DNA from 2 places in the Gordonia sp. NPDC058843 genome. Region 2 is predicted to be linked to the other one. Evidence: riboswitches for the same ligand, from Rfam matches in the RefSeq annotation. Region 2 holds a riboswitch; the other holds the start of a gene.
What was found. Region 2 has a riboswitch for S-adenosylmethionine ahead of ACFW3F_RS10520 (bifunctional o-acetylhomoserine/o-acetylserine sulfhydrylase). Riboswitches for the same ligand answer to the same signal wherever they lie in the genome.
Positions count from the first base shown of each region.

Region 1: another riboswitch for S-adenosylmethionine. It lies ahead of ACFW3F_RS09455 (aminotransferase class V-fold PLP-dependent enzyme); the one in region 2 lies ahead of ACFW3F_RS10520 (bifunctional o-acetylhomoserine/o-acetylserine sulfhydrylase).

Region 1 is NZ_JBHYNC010000010.1:91-8,924, reverse strand. Features, by position in the region: gene ACFW3F_RS09490 (hypothetical protein) at 262-765, shown strand; gene ACFW3F_RS09485 (FAD-dependent oxidoreductase) at 935-2,332, opposite strand; gene ACFW3F_RS09480 (ABC transporter substrate-binding protein) at 2,517-3,542, opposite strand; gene ACFW3F_RS09475 (hypothetical protein) at 3,714-4,184, shown strand; gene ACFW3F_RS09470 (rhodanese-like domain-containing protein) at 4,181-4,594, shown strand; gene ACFW3F_RS09465 (O-succinylhomoserine sulfhydrylase) at 4,591-5,808, shown strand; gene ACFW3F_RS09460 (isochorismate synthase MenF) at 5,834-6,910, opposite strand; SAM riboswitch class IV at 7,018-7,131, shown strand; gene ACFW3F_RS09455 (aminotransferase class V-fold PLP-dependent enzyme) at 7,095-8,381, shown strand; gene ACFW3F_RS09450 (hypothetical protein) at 8,378-8,834, shown strand, end outside.
Region 2 is NZ_JBHYNC010000011.1:94,340-103,173, forward strand. Features, by position in the region: gene ACFW3F_RS10510 (MFS transporter) at 1-1,292, opposite strand, end outside; gene ACFW3F_RS10515 (cutinase family protein) at 1,398-3,209, opposite strand; SAM riboswitch class IV at 3,478-3,598, shown strand; gene ACFW3F_RS10520 (bifunctional o-acetylhomoserine/o-acetylserine sulfhydrylase) at 3,661-4,998, shown strand; gene ACFW3F_RS10525 (homoserine O-acetyltransferase) at 5,015-6,169, shown strand; gene ACFW3F_RS10530 (Hsp70 family protein) at 6,220-7,788, opposite strand; gene ACFW3F_RS10535 (DUF3017 domain-containing protein) at 7,956-8,228, opposite strand; gene ACFW3F_RS10540 (bifunctional methylenetetrahydrofolate dehydrogenase/methenyltetrahydrofolate cyclohydrolase) at 8,330-8,834, opposite strand, start outside.

The sequences.
Region 1 (8,834 bases), on a different contig from region 2:
CTTACCAACCTTGCTCGGTCCCTTTCCGCGCCCTGTGTCGCGCGCTCGTACTCGGTGTCGTTCGGATAACGAATTGCCGACGAATGCTGAGGGAATGCTGTGCGCGCGGTAACACTTCGCTCAGGCTGGGTCGATAGTCCCGGTGTCGGTGAGCATCTCGGGGCCGACAGCAGCCAGACCGGTCGCCGGTGGGACGGGTGAACCGCCCATGACGGCGACGTCGGGAAACACAACAGTGTCGCCTACGAACGAGGAGGATCGATGAAATCGCTGAAACGGGCTCTCACAGGGGTTGTGGTCGCCGCAGGAGTCGCCGCGGGAACGCTGGTCGGCGCCGCGCCCGCGCAGGCCGCCGTCCCCAACCTCCAGATGACGGGCGGAGTCTACTGCCAGTTCGGAGCACCGGGCACGCCGTGGAATCAGGCGTGGAGCATGACCCGTTTCATGCGGGTCACGGCGCGCGACGGCGAATTCCGCAACGTCACACTGCAAGAGATCAACGGCGCGACCAAGTTCAAGTCGCAGCTGAAGAAGAACGAGTCCCTCACGATCAAGACCGTCTGGTTCGGATGCTTCCCGTCGTCGATCGCCGGGTACGCGATCTCTGACTACGCCGAGAACCTGACCGACAACGCCGGTTTCTGGTGGAACGTCCGGCGCGTCGACAACCCGTTGGACCGATTCGGGACCGGCTCGTCCGCGTCGTCGGCCCTGACCGGCGGCGGCACCGACGTCGCAGGCGTTCCCGCGATCCCCGGTCGATGAATCGATCCGAGAACAACTGAACGAGGACATCTGAACGAGGACAACTGAACGTCCACGACAACTGAGCATTTCGCGCCGGGCGGCGTGCGGGGAGGACGCCCCTGCACCCGCCGGGCGCATGCGAAAGAGCGGCGACCGAGAGATCTCGGCCGCCGCTCTTGTGCGTGTGTCAGGCGGAGGGGCGTGACACCTTGGTCGGCTCCGAAGCGGCGAGCATGTCCTCGCGTTCGACGACCTTGACGCGTTCGCGGCCTTCGGCGGCGCCGAGTGCGCGCTCGTGCTCGTCGAGCCGGTACCAGCCGTCCCAGGTGGTGAACGGGATGTTCTTCGACTCGAGGAGTTCGACGATGGCGTCCTCACCCGGGTGTGCCGGCTCGAGCAGCGTGCCGGCTTCCATGTCCTTGAGGATGCAGTCGACGGTCTCGTTGGCGTCGCCCTTGGTGTGGCCGATGAGGCCGACCGGCCCGCGCTTGACCCAGCCGGTGGTGTAGATGCCGGTGAGCTGCTGACCCTCGTCGAAGACGCGTCCGGCCTCGTTGGGGATGACCCCGGCCTGCGAGTCGAACGGGATCTGCGGCAGGTTGTCCGAGAGGTAACCGACCGCACGGTAGACGGCGCCGACCTCCCAGTCGGTGGTCTTCCCGGTCGGCTTCACGTTGCCGGTGCCGTCGAGCTGGGTGCGCTCGGTGCGCAGACCGACGACCTTGCCGTCCTCGCCGAGGATCTCGGTGGGGCTTTCGAAGAAGTGCAGGAACAGCTTGTGGATCGCACCCTGCTTGGGTTCGCGGATCGCGTAGTTCTCGATGATCGTGGCGACCTGGTCGGTGATCTTCGATCCGCGCCGGGCCACGGCCGAACCCTCGTCGTAGTCGATGTCCTCGGGATTGACCACGACCTCGATGTTGGGGGAGTGGTCGAGTTCCTTGAGCTCGAGCGGGGTGAACTTCGCCTGGGCGGGTCCGCGACGGCCGAACACGTGGACCTCGATGGCCTTGTTGCCCTTGAGGCCCTCGTAGACGTTGGCGGGGATCTCGGTGGGCAGCAGTTCGTCGCCGGTCTTGGCGAGCACCCGCGCGACGTCCAGGGCGACGTTGCCGACGCCGATGACCGCGACCTTCTCGGCCTCCAGGGGCCAGGTGCGGGGGAAGTCGGGGTGGCCGTCGTACCAGGCGACGAACTGGGCGGCGCCATAGCTGCCGTCGAGGTCGATGCCGGGGATGTCGAGCACGCGGTCGTCGGTGGCGCCGGTGGAGAAGATCACCGCGTCGTAGTGCGCGCGCAGTTCGTCGATGGTGATGTCGGTGCCGTAGTCGACGTTGCCGAGCAGGCGCACCTGCGGCTTGTCGAGGACCTTGTGCAGGGCGGTGATGATGCCCTTGATCCGCGGGTGGTCGGGCGCGACGCCGTAGCGGATCAGACCGAACGGAGCGGGCATGCGCTCGTACAGATCGATGCTGACTCCGCGGTCCTTGGCGGTGTCGGACTTCATCAACGCGTCGGCGGCGTAGATCCCGGCGGGACCGGCACCGACGATCGCAACCCGCAGCGGGCGGCTGTTGTCGCTCATGGAGTAGGTGTCTTCCGTTGCTCAGCACGCGCCGACGAGGCTTTACAGTCCAGATACCCCGGCACTGCGCGTATGGATAAGGCCTATCCCTTCTACGGTAGGCGCTTGCTGTCCACGACCAAAATCCGTCTGTGAGGTAACCCTCACCTGAACGGGTGATCGACTGTGGAGGTCGCGGGCCGGTTCACGCCTTCGCCGCGGCGTCGGCGATCGGTTCGACGGCCTGGTCGGCGACCCACGGGATGGTCAATACGGTCGGTACCGACATCGCGCTGCCGACCTCCTGTGGCAGGTAGACGACGCGACCCGACTGGGTGACGGCCAGGCGGTTGAACGCCGCGTTCGACTTCAGTCGGTCGTTGGATCCCTCCCAGTCGACGGCGATGACGACGTCGGCCGAGTCGAGGAGATTCAGGCTCTCCGCGGGCAGCTCACCGTAGAAGCCGCTGGTGACCGCGGGCTGCAACGCCGGCGGGAAGGTGAGGCCGTAACCCGCGACGGTCTGTCCGCGTCCGTCGCCGGAGCCGTAGATCGAGACACCACCGGTCGGGCTGGCGGTCACCACGACCGCGGTCTTGCCGGCCAGTTGCGGGTTCTGTTCGCGGACGCCCGCGAGGAACTGTTCGGTCTCGGTCACCTTACGATCGGCGAGTTCGGGTAGTCCGACGGCCGCGCCGATCTGGCGGGTCTGCGCGTCCCATGGCACCTGCCAGGGCTGGAACTGCGCGGGCCGCAGGATCGTCGGTGCGGTCTTGCTCAGCAGGTCGAACTGATCGCGAGTGGGGTCGGCCCCGACGGCGGTGATGAGGTCGGGTTCGGTGGCCAGCGTCTTGGGGATCTCGTCGCCGAAGGCGCCGGACGCGTTGGGCAGGACCACCGGGGTCGAATCGGCGAGCAGTTCGGCGTTCCACGGGGCTGCCGCCTGATCGGGGTCGGCGAAGGGAGCGATCGTCGTCGGGGTGACGCCCAGGGCGAGCAGGGTGTCACCGTCGCCGACGCCCATCGCCGCGATGCGCTTCGGTGCCTGCGAGACCGTCGCCGGGGCGTAGGCCTGCTGCACGGTCACCGGGATCGCGCCGGCCTCGGGGGCGGGTACCTGGGCCATCCCGGAGTCGACCGACTCGTCCGGCGGCGAACACGCGGTGGCCACGAGAGCTGCCGCGAGCAGCCCCACGAGAAGGGTCAGTGGGCGGTGGGTGGAAGAGCGCATCCGGGGTCCTCGCTGGTCGTTGCGTTCGGCGTCGTCGTTGTCCGAGGTACTTAGGGCCACCTTACTCAGAAGGGGTTCGATGTCGAGGTCGCCCGGCGCCGGCCCGGGGTGCCCGGACGAGCGTCGACGCCGGTCTCACCTGCCGATGGGACGCTCGATAGACTCCCCGCCATGGCCGAAGCTGCAGGTGAGGGTGACCAGACGCCCCCGTCGTGGAAGAACGCCTGGCCGTTCTTCGCCGCGGCCGGCGTCGTGGGTCTCGTCGTGCTCGGCGTCGTCCTGTCCAATCTGACCCGCCCCGCCGAAGATCGGGCCGGTGATTCCGCCCAGGTCCAGTACGCGATCAACGACGTCTACACCGCGCGCAACGGTCCGAACTTCGCCGAGTACCGGGCGAACACCTGCGCGGCCGACGTCGACGCGGCCGACTTCGTCTCCGAGGAGGAGTTCCTCGCCGACAACCGGGAGTCGCTGGTCGCCAACGGGCACATCGAGATCCCGGAGATCACCGAGCTGGTGGTCAACGGTGACCGGGCGACCGCGAAGGTTCATTGGCACTATGACAAGACCCCCGACGACGTGAACGTCGTGGACACGACCGTGGTGCGCGAGAACGGCGAATGGAAGGTGTGTTCCTCATGACCTATGCCGGTGACCTGACCCCGCGTGAGGCGTGGGAGAAGCTCGAGAAGAACCCGGACGCGGTCCTGGTGGACTGTCGAACGCAGGCCGAGTGGTCCTTCGTCGGTGTGCCCGACCTCGAGGTCTTGGGCAAGCGCGCGATCTTCGCGGAGTGGACCACTTTTCCCGAGGGCCGTCGCAACGACGACTTCGTGACCCAGCTGCGCGACTCGGGCGTCTCCGACGACCAGGAGGTCATCTTCATCTGCCGCTCGGGACATCGGTCGATCGGCGCTGCACAGGCCGCGACCGCCGACGGAATCGCGAAGGCCTACAACGTGGTCGACGGATTCGAGGGCGCTCTCGACGAGAACGACCATCGTGGGACGTCGGGCTGGCGTGCCGAGAACCTGCCGTGGAGGCAATCGTGAGTCCTGACCTACCCGTGAGTCGCGAACTACCCGGCGGACTCTCGGCTGACACCATCGCGGTCCGCGGCGGGCTGGCCCGTTCCGGCTTCCACGAGACCGCCGAAGCGCTCTATCTCACGAGCGGGTACGTCTACGACTCCGCCGAGGCCGCCGAGCGCGCCTTCACCGGCGAGGACGAGCGATTCGTCTACTCGCGCTACGGCAATCCGACCGTCGAGATGTTCCAGGAACGACTCCGCCGGCTCGAAGGTGCCGAAGCCTGTTTCGCCACGGCCAGCGGCATGGCCGCGGTGTTCGTGGCGCTCGGCGCGCTGTTGAAGGCGGGCGATCGTCTCGTCGCCGCCCGGAGCCTGTTCGGTTCGTGTTTCGTGGTGTGCAACGAGATCCTGCCACGGTGGGGGATCGAGACCGAGTTCGTCGACGGTGAAGACCTCGAGCAGTGGGAGCGGGCTCTGTCCAAGCCCACCGACGCGGTCTTCTTCGAGACCCCGTCGAACCCGATGCAGAGCCTCGTCGACGTCGTGAAGGTGTCGGAACTGGCGCACGCGGCAGGTGCGCAGGTGGTGCTGGACAACGTCTTCGCCACCCCGCTGCTGCAGCGCGGACTCGAACTCGGCGCCGACGTCATCGTGTATTCGGGTACCAAGCACATCGACGGCCAGGGGCGTGTGATGGGCGGCGCGGTACTCGGAACGAAGGAGTACATCGACGGGCCCGTGCAGCAACTCATGCGGCACACCGGTCCCGCGTTGAGTCCGTTCAATGCCTGGACCCTCGTCAAGGGTCTGGAAACGCTACGTCTGCGCGTCGATGCCTCGGTGTCCTCCGCGCTCCGGATCGCCGAGTTCCTGGAAGCCGATCCGCGTGTGCGATGGGTGAAATATCCTTTCCTGCAGTCACATCCGCAGTACCAGCTGGCGACGTCGCAGATGTCGGGCGGCGGTACCGTGGTGACCTTCGAACTCAACGACCACGACGGCATCGACGGCAAGAAGCGCGCCTTCGAGGTGCTCAACGGCCTGCGGATCGTCGACATCTCCAACAACCTCGGTGATTCGAAGTCGCTGATCACGCACCCGGCGACCACCACGCATCGCGCGATGGGGCCCGACGGACGCGCGGCGATCGGTCTCAGCGACTCGGTCGTGCGGTTGTCGGTCGGGCTCGAAGGGGTCGACGATCTGCTCGGCGATCTGGATCAGGCGCTGGGCTGACGCGATGGCCGCGGGTTCGCCCGCGCTAGTCGAGTCCGTCGATCCCCAACGCGTTCAGGACCGTCCGGAGTTTGAACGCGGTCTCCTCGAGTTCGCCCTGGGGATCGGAATGTTCGACGATGCCGCCACCGGCCCACGTTCGGAGACTGCGACGATCGCGGTCGAGTTCGAGGCACCGGATCGTGACCATCCACTCACCGTCGCCGGCGGCGTCGCACCAGCCGACCGCGCCCGCGTAGAAGCCGCGCTCGCCCTCGACCTCTCGGATGATCTGCGCGGCAACATCACTCGGGGTACCGCACACGGCGGGGGTGGGGCCGAGCAGCAATGCGAGGTCCAGCGCGGTGGTAGACGGGTCGCGTAGGGTCGCGCGGATCGGGGTGGCGAGATGCCAGACCTCCCCGGTCGACTGCAGTTGCGGGGTCGAGGGCGCGTCGACGTCATCGCACAGGTGCGCCAACCGGTCCCGGAGGTGATCGACGACAAATGCGTGCTCGGCGAGATCTTTTGCGGAGGCGAACAACTCGTCGGCGACGGCGCGGTCGACGGCCGGATCGGGCGACCGCGGGGCCGAACCCGCGTATGGGTGACAGGTGACGGTCGAACCCGACTTCCGCAGCAGCACTTCGGGGCTCGCACCCAGTAGCCATGATCCCGAGCCGGTGGCGGCGCCGAGGTCGACGCCGAACGCATTGTGTCCCGCGTTGCCGCCCGCGAGGGCGTCGAGCAGTTCGTGGGGCGCGACCTCGGCGTCGAGCACCAAGTCGACGCTGCGGGCGAGGACGACCTTGCCGACGTCGCCGTCGACGATCCGTTTGACCGCGTGCGCGACGCGCTCGCGGTGCTCGTCGGCGGACGGGCGCAGGATGGTCGAGACGGGGGTACGCGACAGCGGTGGACCGCCCGCCAAGGGCGCGTCGTCGAAGTGCAGGACCTCGGGCACCACCAGTGCGGCCGGGTCCGCGGCGTCGAACGGGATCGCGCCGGTCAGCCCGTCGATCGCCCCGGAACGCAGGGCGGCCGACGCCGCGTCGACGTCGGTGAAAGTACGGACGGCACCCTTGCCTCGCACGGTGCCGTGCGGACGGGACAACACGAACACATCAGTCGCTGACACCCCTGACACGCTACAGGTAAGTGTGCCCTAACTTCCGATCACGATGAGTGAAAATTGACACGTCTACGAGGCATCGACGAGTCTTGCTGATAGGTCATGAGTGCCAGTGACAAGCCCCGGCTCGCTGGTCGGCAACCCTCCTCCGCGGTGGGGTGCTCCGGGTGACGACCTGGCCGCGCACCAACCGGGCGTGGCAAGCGTGGATTTCAGAGGAGCTCCAGCCTTGACCGCTGTCCTGTCAGCACCGACCACCGCCGGCCACCTGTCGCAGATCACCACCGCCCGGTACGAGGCCGCGCGGGAGACCGTGCGCGAGTTCGTCCGTGGACGGGTCGACGACACGGTCGTCTTCACCCGCGACACCACCGATGCGATCGACCTCGCCGCCCACATCACTCCCGGGGACGTCGTGGTGCTCGACATCGAGCACCACGCCGACCTCCTGCCGTGGTGCGCCCCCCGCGACGGTCGTAACCGGGCCCGGGTCGTCCCGGCGCGCGACACCATCGAGGACACCCTGGTCGCGCTCGAGGCCGAACTCGCCTCGGCGCCCGCGTCGCTGCTCGCGGTGACGGCGGCGTCGAACGTCACCGGCGAGGTGCTGCCGATCGGTCGGCTCGCCTCGGTCGCGCACCGGCACGGCGCTCGTATCCTCGTCGACGCCGCCCAACTCGTCGCGCACCGGCCGGTGTCCGTCGTCAGTCACGGCATCGACTACCTGGCCTTCTCCGGGCTCCCGGCACATGCCGGCTCCGGGAGCGAAGCGAGCGGGCTGAATCAGATACCGTTCGGCGCCGGGAGCGAAGCGAGCGGGCTGAATCAGATACCGTTCGGCGCCGGGAGCGAAGCGAGCGGGCTGAATCAGATACCGTTCGGCGCCGGAGTCCTCATCGGCAGGCGGGATTGGTTCGACGCCGCCGACCCGTACCTCGCCGGTGGTGGGGCGACCTCGGACGTCGATCCGGACGGTCGCGCAGAGGGCGGCATCTGGCACACCGGGGCAGCGCGGCACGAGGCGGGCTCGCCGAACGTACTCGGTGCGGTGTCGCTCGCCCAGGCGTGTCGTGCGCTCGCCGACGTCGGGCCGGAGGCGATCGGGCTACACGAACTGCGGTTGTCCGAACGTCTCGATGCCGGACTGGCCGCGATCCACGGCGTCACGCCGTTGCGGATCTTCGCCGATTCCACCGATCGGGTGGGGATCGCGGGCTTCACCGTCGAGGGGATCGCGCCAGGCGTCGTCGCTGAGCACCTCAGTGCGCACCACGGTATCGGCGTGCGCGACGGCAGGTTCTGCGCCCACCCGCTGCTCAAGCGCCTCGGCCATCCGGCCGGCGCGGTTCACGCGAGCTTCGGCGCGGGTACCACCTCCGACGACATCGACCGGCTTCTCGATGTACTACGCGCACTGACCGAACAGACCGTCCTACCGAACTCGACGAGGGGTGACCGATGACCATCGAACTCGACGCACGTGCCGACCACGGAACCGTGATCGCCGCACCGACTTCCGCACCGACCGCCCCGATCAGCATCGGACGCCCGGGATTCCAGGTCGCCATCGCCGGAGATGAACTCGCACAGACATTTCCGATCGTCGTGCGGCGTGAGACCCTGCGTGATGCCCAGCGTGCGCGCTCTCTGCTCCGCGCCGGCAGCCACGATCAGGCGAAGTTCGTGGTCGCCCTGGAGGTGGAGGTGGCCGTCGCGCCGGACGCCGCATCGGCCCGCGCCGCAGCCTCGGCCGCGGTGGCGGCACCGTCGGACGGGAACTCCGGGACGATCCGCTACATCGGGACGACACACGGCCTGATCACCTTGGTCCGCGACATCTACGCGGCCGAGGTGGCCGACGCCGTGATCCTCATCCCGATCGACGGCGTGGCCACCGAGCGGCGCATCCGTGATC
Region 2 (8,834 bases):
CAGGCCCCGATGCGATGACGTCGCGCCTGGCGCCGTGACGTCGCGAGGGCCACAGCGGTGACCGCGATGCCCGCCACCGCGAGCAACACCCCGACCACCGACGGGGCGAGATAGCCGTAGCCTGCGCCGACCACCACGCCACCGAGCAGCGCTCCGGCCGCGTTGGCGATGTTGAGCGCCGAGTGATTCAACGCTGCCGCCAGAGTCTGCGCGTCAGCAGCCACATCCATCAGCCTGGTCTGCAGCGCGGGCAGCATCGCCGTACCGGTGAGCGCCACCATGTACGTGAGGAACAATGCCGCCCAAGCATTCTGGGCGAGTACCGCGAAGGCGCCGAGTGCGATGGCGCTGGCGGTGAGACCGCCGAGGATCGCCACCGACACACTGCGGTCGGCGACGTAGCCGCCGACGAAGTTGCCGGTCACCATCCCCAGCCCGTACAACATGAGCGCGAACGGCACCACCGACACCGACAACCCGGTGTCGGTGGTCAGCGCGGAGTTGAGATAGGTGTAGAACGCGAACATCCCGCCGAAACCGACGGTTCCGATGACGAGGGTGAACCAGACCTGAGATCGCTTGAGTGCACCGAGTTCGGTGAGCGGGTCGGTGGTCTTCATCCCGGTGAGCGCGGGCAGTGCCCGCATCAGCGCGACGACGGTGGCGACCCCGATCACGACCACGATCGCGAACGCCGACCGCCAGCCGAACGTCTCACCGAGCCAGGCTGCTGCCGGCACACCGAACACGTTCGCGACAGACAGACCGAGCATCACCTGACCCACCGCCTTGGCTCGATTGCGGGGACCGGCGAGGTGGGCGGCGACCAGCGCCGCGACGCCGAAGTAGGCGCCGTGCGGCAGGCCGGCCACGAATCGTGCGACCAGCAACAACCCGTAATCCGGCGCGAGGACCGTAGCGAGGTTGCCCACCGTGAACGCCACCATCAACCCGATCAGCAGCGTGCGTCGGGACATTCTCGCGGTGAGCGCCGCGATCAGCGGAGCACCCACCACCACTCCCATCGCGTATGCCGAGATGACGTGTCCGGCAGTAGGTTCGGAGACCCCGAGCGATCCGGCGATATTGGGCAGCAGCCCCATCGCGACGAATTCGGTGGTTCCGATACCGAACCCACCCAGCGCGAGAGCGAGGATCGTCCACCGACGTACCCGTCGGGACACGCCGGCCGATTCGGTTCCTCCGGGCCGGTCGTCCTCCGGGGCGGTGGAGCGATCGGTCAGTGCGGGGTCGGCCGGGGCATCGGTGGTCGTCGAGAGAGCATCAGGCACGGTTGATGCCAACCTGCGCCCGCGGGTGCTGATTCCCCACGCGGTGGTGAGTTCATTCACAGGCCCCGAAGCCGCGACTCCACCGCGCGAGGGCCGCCCGCGAGATCAGTCTTCTGCCTCGGACTCTCCGCCGCCGTCATCGCCGGACTCGCCGCCGGATTCGTCGCCGTCCGAGGCCGTGTCGGACGACTGCGAGCCCTCACCGTCACTTCCTGGTCCGGTATCCGTCTCGGTCGATTCCACGTCCTCCTCGGACGGATCGGTGGCAGCGGGGAGCTCGTCGACGGTGGGCGTCGTCGGGTTGGGAGTCTCCTCGGGTGCGGTCGCTGCGGCAGAACCGCCGGGCGCACCGGACACCTCGTCTGTCGGGTCGGCCACCGGAGACGGGCCGGCTGCAGCCGGGTCGGCGTCCGGCGCGGTGGAGGGCTCCGGTGCGGTCGAGGGCTCAGACGCGACGTCGGACGCGGCCACCGGTTCGGTGGGGACCGGTTCGGTGCGCACCGACTCGACGGTCTCGTCGGTCGTAGCCGCCAGTCGCGCGAAGGTGGACGATCGCAGGCCCGACGTGTCCGCCGCGAGAACCGTGACCGTGCCGCCCTGGGGTGCGACCGGTCCGACGATCGCGCCCGCCCAATACCGGACGAAGTTCACCGGTAGGAGGACGATGCTGCGGAGGCTCGCAGCCAGCGCTCTCGCGCCGTCGACGAACCGCGCCGGCGACAGCGTCAGGATGCCCTGCAGGATGTCCTCGAAGACGAACAGGTCAGGCAGGTACGCGCCGTAACCGAGTCGCGGCAGCGGTGGCAGCAGATCCTGCACGACCCGGATCACCGGCTGCAGGTTCGCGAGTTCGATGCCGTACGGCAGATCGATTGTCGGACGACCGGACAGGAAGTCCCCGATCACGCCGCTGTAGCCGACATCGCGCGCCCAACCCCGGACGAGTTCGGCGAACGCGGAATCCGCGGCGACCGTGCAGACGGCCGACTCCGGATCACATCGGACAGTCCGCCCGTCGTTCCAGGAAGGCGCCTGTGGGTCCCGGTACATCTGGAAGGGATACAGGTTGTGCTTCGTGAAGTAGCCGAGAAGTCCGTCGATCGCGCCGATCGGGTCGTGGATCGGGTCCGGCAGGTCACAGATGGGATCGCCGTCGATACAGACGGACACCACCCTGCCCTCGAGCAGTCCGAATCCGCCTGCGGTCTCGGATCCGCCTCGCGGCCCCGACATCGTCAGACCGGGAAGGACGCCGACCAACGACAGTTCGATGCCGCGCCCGCTCTTGTCGCCGGCTCGACGAGGATCGGCGTACAGCTCGCCCGAGATGCCACCCGTCACGATGTCGACGAGAACCGGGTTTCCCTGCTCGTCGAGCATGACCTCGCCGTTCTCGTCGGTCGCGACGACCTGCTCGACGTTGCGACCGTTGCCGATGTCGGCCAGTACGTCGCCGGCCACGCGGGCACCCTGCGAGTAACCGGCGACCACGATGTCGGACTCGGGGCCACACCGCTGCTGATAGCCGGCGATCGCCGACGCCGTCGCACCCTTGCCCCGGGCGGTGCTGTCGTCGTATCCCGAGGCGCCGAGTGGCCACAGCGTGGTCGGGTAGTCGACGTAGATCACGTCCTTGGGCTCCGTGCGGTAGGGGCTATCGGGGTCGTCGACGATCACCACGGCCCCGTCCCTCACCGTCGGCATCTTGCCGGTGTAGCGCTGCTTCACGCCGACGAGATGGGCGCTTTCCGGGTCATTGGTGCCGGCCACGATGACGACCGCGCCCGTGTCGCTGCACTCGGCGGCGGCTGCCGGGGCCACACCTGACAGGCAGAGAGCTCCCGCTACCGCGAACGCGGTGACGGCGGCGATCGTGAGCGAGGTTCGTCGGGTCCGGAGATGAGCCAGTGCGGCCATGTGCGCTCCTGTGCGAACCCGGACCACCTGAGCGGAGCATTCCGACGCAGCCGGGGCTGCTCCGAACGCTAGATCCACGATCGCGAAACCGACAGGACACTGAGGGTCGCTAACAACCCTGAGCAGGCGTTATACCCTTGGCCACACGCGATTTCACCCGGTCGGAGGACACCTCCAAGCACGCGCTCGGTGTGCTTCTCAAGTGTTGGGCGCTGCCTGACCGGGACGGTTCTCAGGCACTCACATCCGTGTTATATCCTTGTCGCCAGGTCATGAGTATCAGCGTCAAGCCCCGGCTGGCTGATCGGCAACCCTCCTTCCGCGGTGGGGTGCTCCGGGTGATGACCGGGTTGCGGGATCGCACTGGCGATCCCCGGCAAGCGCGGGTCCGAAGGTCGGACCCCAACAGGGTCGAGTTGGCCCTGCCGACCGTAGAAAGTGATCAATCGCCATGTCTGACGCCCCTGACGGCAATCCCGCCGACGCCACCACTCCAGCAGACAACTGGAGCTTCGAGACCAAGCAGATCCACGCCGGACAGACCGCCGACGCGGTGACCAACGCCCGGGCGCTGCCGATCTACCAGACGACGTCGTATGTCTTCAACGACACGCAGCATGCGGCCAACCTCTTCGGACTCGCCGAACCGGGCAACATCTACACCCGCATCATGAATCCGACGCAGGATGCCGTCGAGCAGCGGATCGCCGCACTCGAAGGCGGCGTCGCCGCACTGCTCGTCGCCTCGGGACAGGCCGCGGAGACGTACGCGATCCTCAACATCGTCGAGACCGGCGGTCATGTGGTCTCCAGCCCGCGTCTGTACGGCGGCACGTTCAACCTCTTCCACTACACGCTGCCGAAGCTCGGCGTCGAGGTGAGCTTCGTCGAGGATCCGGAGGATCCGGCGTCGTGGCAGGCTGCGGTCAAGGACAACACCCGCGCCTTCTTCGGCGAGTCGATCTCCAATCCCAACAACGAGATCCTCGACATCCGCGGCATCTCGGAGGTCGCACACCGCAACGGCATCCCGCTGATCATCGACAACACCGTCGCCACGCCGTACCTGATCAATCCGCTGGCCCACGGAGCCGACATCGTCGTGCACTCGGCCACCAAGTACATCGGCGGACACGGCACCGCGATCGGCGGCGTCATCGTCGACGGCGGCACGTTCGACTGGCGTGTCCAGCGCGACGGCGCAGATCTGTTCCCCGGCTTCACCACCCCGGACCCCAGTTACCACGGCGCCGTCTTCGCCGACCTCGGGGCGCCCGCGTTCGCGCTCAAGGCCCGCGTCCAGTGGCTGCGTGACACCGGTGCGGCCATCGCGCCGTTCAACGCCTTCCTCTTGGCCCAGGGCCTGGAAACCCTGAGCCTGCGCATCGAGCGCCATGTCGCCAACGCGCAGAAGGTCGCGTCCTTCCTCGAAGGCCATGCCCAGGTCGAGTCGGTGGCCTACGCGGGTCTGGAGTCCTCCCCCTGGTACAAGCGCGGCCAAGAACTGGCCCCCAAGGGTCAGGGCGCGATCATCGCCTTCGAGATCACCGGTGGCGTGGACGCCGGCAAGAGGTTCGTCGACGCGCTCAGCCTGCACAGCCATGTGGCCAACATCGGCGACGTGCGGTCGCTGGTCATCCACCCGGCCTCGACCACCCACAGTCAGCTGACGCCCGAGGAGCAACTCGCCGCCGGAGTGACCCCCGGGCTGGTGCGTCTGGCCGTGGGCATCGAGGGAATCGACGACATCCTGGCCGATCTCGAACAGGGATTCGCGGCGGCCAAGTGAAACAGGTGAGGCAGCTTTGTCGGTGAGTATCGACCTGAACGCGACAGCGTCTGATCAGCCCGACTGGGAGTCCCTCCCGGACGGGGAACTCGTCGGCATACCCATCGGATCGCTGCCTCTCGACAGCGGAGCACGGATCGACGACGTCACCCTGGCGTTCCAGCGCTGGGGGACGTTGTCGCCGTCCCGCGACAACGTCATCCTCACCTTGCACGCGCTGACCGGCGACTCACACGTCACCGGACCCGCCGACGCCGACCACGACTCGGCCGGCTGGTGGGACGGCCTGATCGGGCCCGGGCAAGCCATCGACACCGACGAATGGTGTGTCATCTCCGCCAATGTGCTCGGCGGGTGCAAAGGCTCCACAGGTCCGGGTTCCATCGCCCCCGACGGCCGTCCGTGGGGCTCACGCTTTCCGCAGATCACCGTGCTCGACCAGGTCCGTGCCGAGGTGGCACTGCTTGATCGTCTCGGAATCCCCAGTGTGGGTGCGGTTCTCGGTGGCTCGATGGGCGGAGCCCGCGCTCTCGAGTGGGTCATCGAATACCCCGACCGCGTGCGCAGCGCACTCGTCCTCGCCGTCGGCGCCCGGGCGACAGCGGATCAGATCGGCATCCAGTCCGCACAGATCGCCGCGATCAAGTCCGACCCGGACTGGTCCGGCGGCGACTATCACGGCACCGGCCGAACCCCGTTGCAGGGCATGGGAATCGCGCGTCGCATCGCCCATCTCATGTACCGCAGCGAGCCCGAACTCGACACCCGCTTCGCCAATCACGCCCAGGGCGACGAGAATCCCCTGACGGGCGGACGCTACGCGGTGCAGAGCTACCTCGACCATCAGGCGTCGAAGCTGATGACCCGTTTCGACCCGGCGAGCTATGTCGTCCTCACCGAGGTTCTCAATCACCACGACGTCGGTCGCGGTCGTGGCGGAGTCGCCAAGGCGCTCAACGGATGCAATGTACCGGTGATCGTCGGGGGGATCGACTCGGATCGTCTCTACCCGATCCGCCTACAGGTCGAGCTGGCCGACGAACTGGGCAACTGCGTCGGCGGTCTCCAGGTCGTCCATTCCGACACCGGTCACGACGGGTTCCTGACCGAGTTCGACGCCATCAGCGACTTGCTCAAGCGTACGGTCGAACTCGCGCGGCGCGACGCCTGACTGCTGGTCCGTCACACCCCACCGCCTACCGGACTCGCCGGCGGCGCTCGTCAGCGCGGCGCCGGGACCGACGGAACCGGACTGCTGGGCTGCGGTGACGACGCCGGTGGCACCGACTCCCCCGCCCGGTCGACAGGTTTACCCGACTCGGGCACTGCGGGCACCTGTGTCGTCCCCTGGGCACGCGTACTGCTCGGCCGCGCCGAGCCACCGCGCGCGGACTCCGGGGTCGTCGTCGAATACGTCGGCGGCGGTGGCGTGGGCGCCACGCTCGGTGGGCGCAACCCCGGGGGCAGCAGGTCCGGCGGGATGGTCGGCGTCGAACCGGGCGGGAACGGCAGGTCCGGCCACGGGAACGGCGAGAGCGTGCGCGTGCTGGTACTCGTCGAGGGTCGCGTCGGCTGCAACTCCGTGGTCGCCCACGCCGGCGGATCGTTCCACCCGGTCTCGGGCATCGGCCGCTGCGTCGGAACCGGGGGCACGACAGTCGGCTCCACGGGGCCGGCCGGGATTCGGGTGATCGGTTGGGAGGTGGGCCTCGGGGTGACCGGCGGCTCCTCGTCGCTGGTCGCCACGGCCGGGGGCACGCTGCTCACCGCCGGCTGCGGATCGACAGCCGGGCGATCGGCGAACGACGAACTCACCGCGTAGATCGTCATCAGTGTGGCGGCGATGACGGCGCCGGCGACGGCGATGGGCGTCGCGGAGAGCCATTCGCGATGCGGTTTACCACCGATGAACGCGAGACGTGCTGCGCCCGAATAGCTCTGGAGTGCCAACAAGGCCGCCCCGGTGGCCACGACCAACTCCGGCGCTGCCGGAGTCACCATTTCCAGACCATGTTCCTTCGCGATGGCGTGCACCGCAGGCAGGTTGGCGAGCCCGCCGATGAACACCACTGCGTCGGGACGTACTCCGCGCGACTGCGCGGCCGCGACGTACCGGGCGAACACCTCTCGCGCATCGCGGATCATGGGTTCGATCGCCTGCTCGACATGCGCGGCGGACAGTGTCACGCGACCGGCGTTCGCCGAGACCGTGACCACGGACTCGGCGGAGGTCGCACCGCCGTAGGCGATCTCCTCCTTCGCGGTCCGGCAGGCGCTGCGCAGTTCACTACGGTCGGCTCGGGTGCGTGTGGAGTCGCTGAGCGCGGGGTTGTCGGTGATCAGCCGGTCGACGATCGAGCGGTCGAGACGACGCCCGCTCAGGACGGTCGAGTGTTCGGGATTGCCGATTCGGCCCTCGCGGGGATCGAGGGTGTAGAGCGACATGCCGGTGTCGCCGCAGTCCACGACGACAGCCGAGGAGAAACGGTCGATCTCTCCGGTGTCGGCGAGGTAGGCGAGCACCGCCTCGTCCTCGCCGGTCAGGCGGACCTGACGCCGCGGGCCACTACCTCTCGAACGCAATTGCCTGCGCTGGCTGCCCGTGCGCGCGGCGACCCCGATGGGCCCCACCCTCGTGCCGGTTTCGCGAGCGGCGGTCAGCATCACGTCGACGCCGGCGTTGACCCGGCCTGCCGAATCCAGACCGTCTGTGGAGTCGACGTCGATGACGCGCGAGTCGACCACACTGCGACCGAGATCGTCACGCGTCAGGAGGACGTAGTGGATCATGCCAGCACCTGCTGACACGCCCATGGACGTCACTTCACTCACGGTGTCGTCGGTTGGTGATGCGGTGATACAAACTCCAGCGGTCGATGCGTCTGCGGCGGGCAGCGGAAAAGTGCCTGGTCGAGCGGACGACTGGCCGTCAGGTCACGCTCAGGTCTCTATTGTAATCAATCCGTGCCCAAAGAGTCGATCGACGCCGCCAGCCACAGCATCACGCCGCCGACTGTCGCCATCACCGTCACATCGAACGATTTGCCCCTGACCTGCAGCAGGCCCGCTTGCGACGACGGGATGAAGGCGCGGAGCACAGCACCCACCAGCAGCGCGGCGCCGAAGACGAACGATCCGCGTCGCCACCGGTCGAACATCACGAGCAGTGCGGCGGCCAAGACGCCCAGCATCACCAGCAGATATGGGAGCTGAACGAGCACCGCGCGCAGACGAGTGCCGTCAGCGGGACCGTGCGCCGCGCTCCCGGAGCGGGTGCTGCCGGCATCGCGCGACTCGGAGTGAGCGGACTCACTCTGGTGCTCGTCTCGGGTCACGCGCCGCTGCCGCTCCCGGATGCGAGCATCTGCTCCGCACGTTCGACGACGTTGACGAGCAGGAACGCACGGGTCAGCGGTCCGACGCCACCGGGATTCGGTGAGACGTGGCCGGCGACCTCCCAGACATCGGGATGCACGTCGCCGACCAGGCGACCCTCGTCGGTGCGGCTGACACCCACGTCGATCACCGCGGCACCAGGCTTGACCATGTCCGCGGTGATGAGATGCGGTACGCCGGCCGCCGCGATCACGATGTCGGCACGCTCGATCTCGGAGGCGAGATCGGTGGTGCCGGTATGGCACAGGGTGACCGTGGCATTCTCACTGCGGCGGGTCAGGAGCAGGCCGATGGGCCGGCCGATGGTGACCCCGCGGCCGACGACGGTGACCCGGGCACCGGCCAGCGGAACGTCGTAGCGGCGCAGCAGGTGGATGACCCCGCGCGGCGTACAGGGCAGAGTCGACTCCTTGCCCAGTACCAGGCGCCCGAGGTTGATC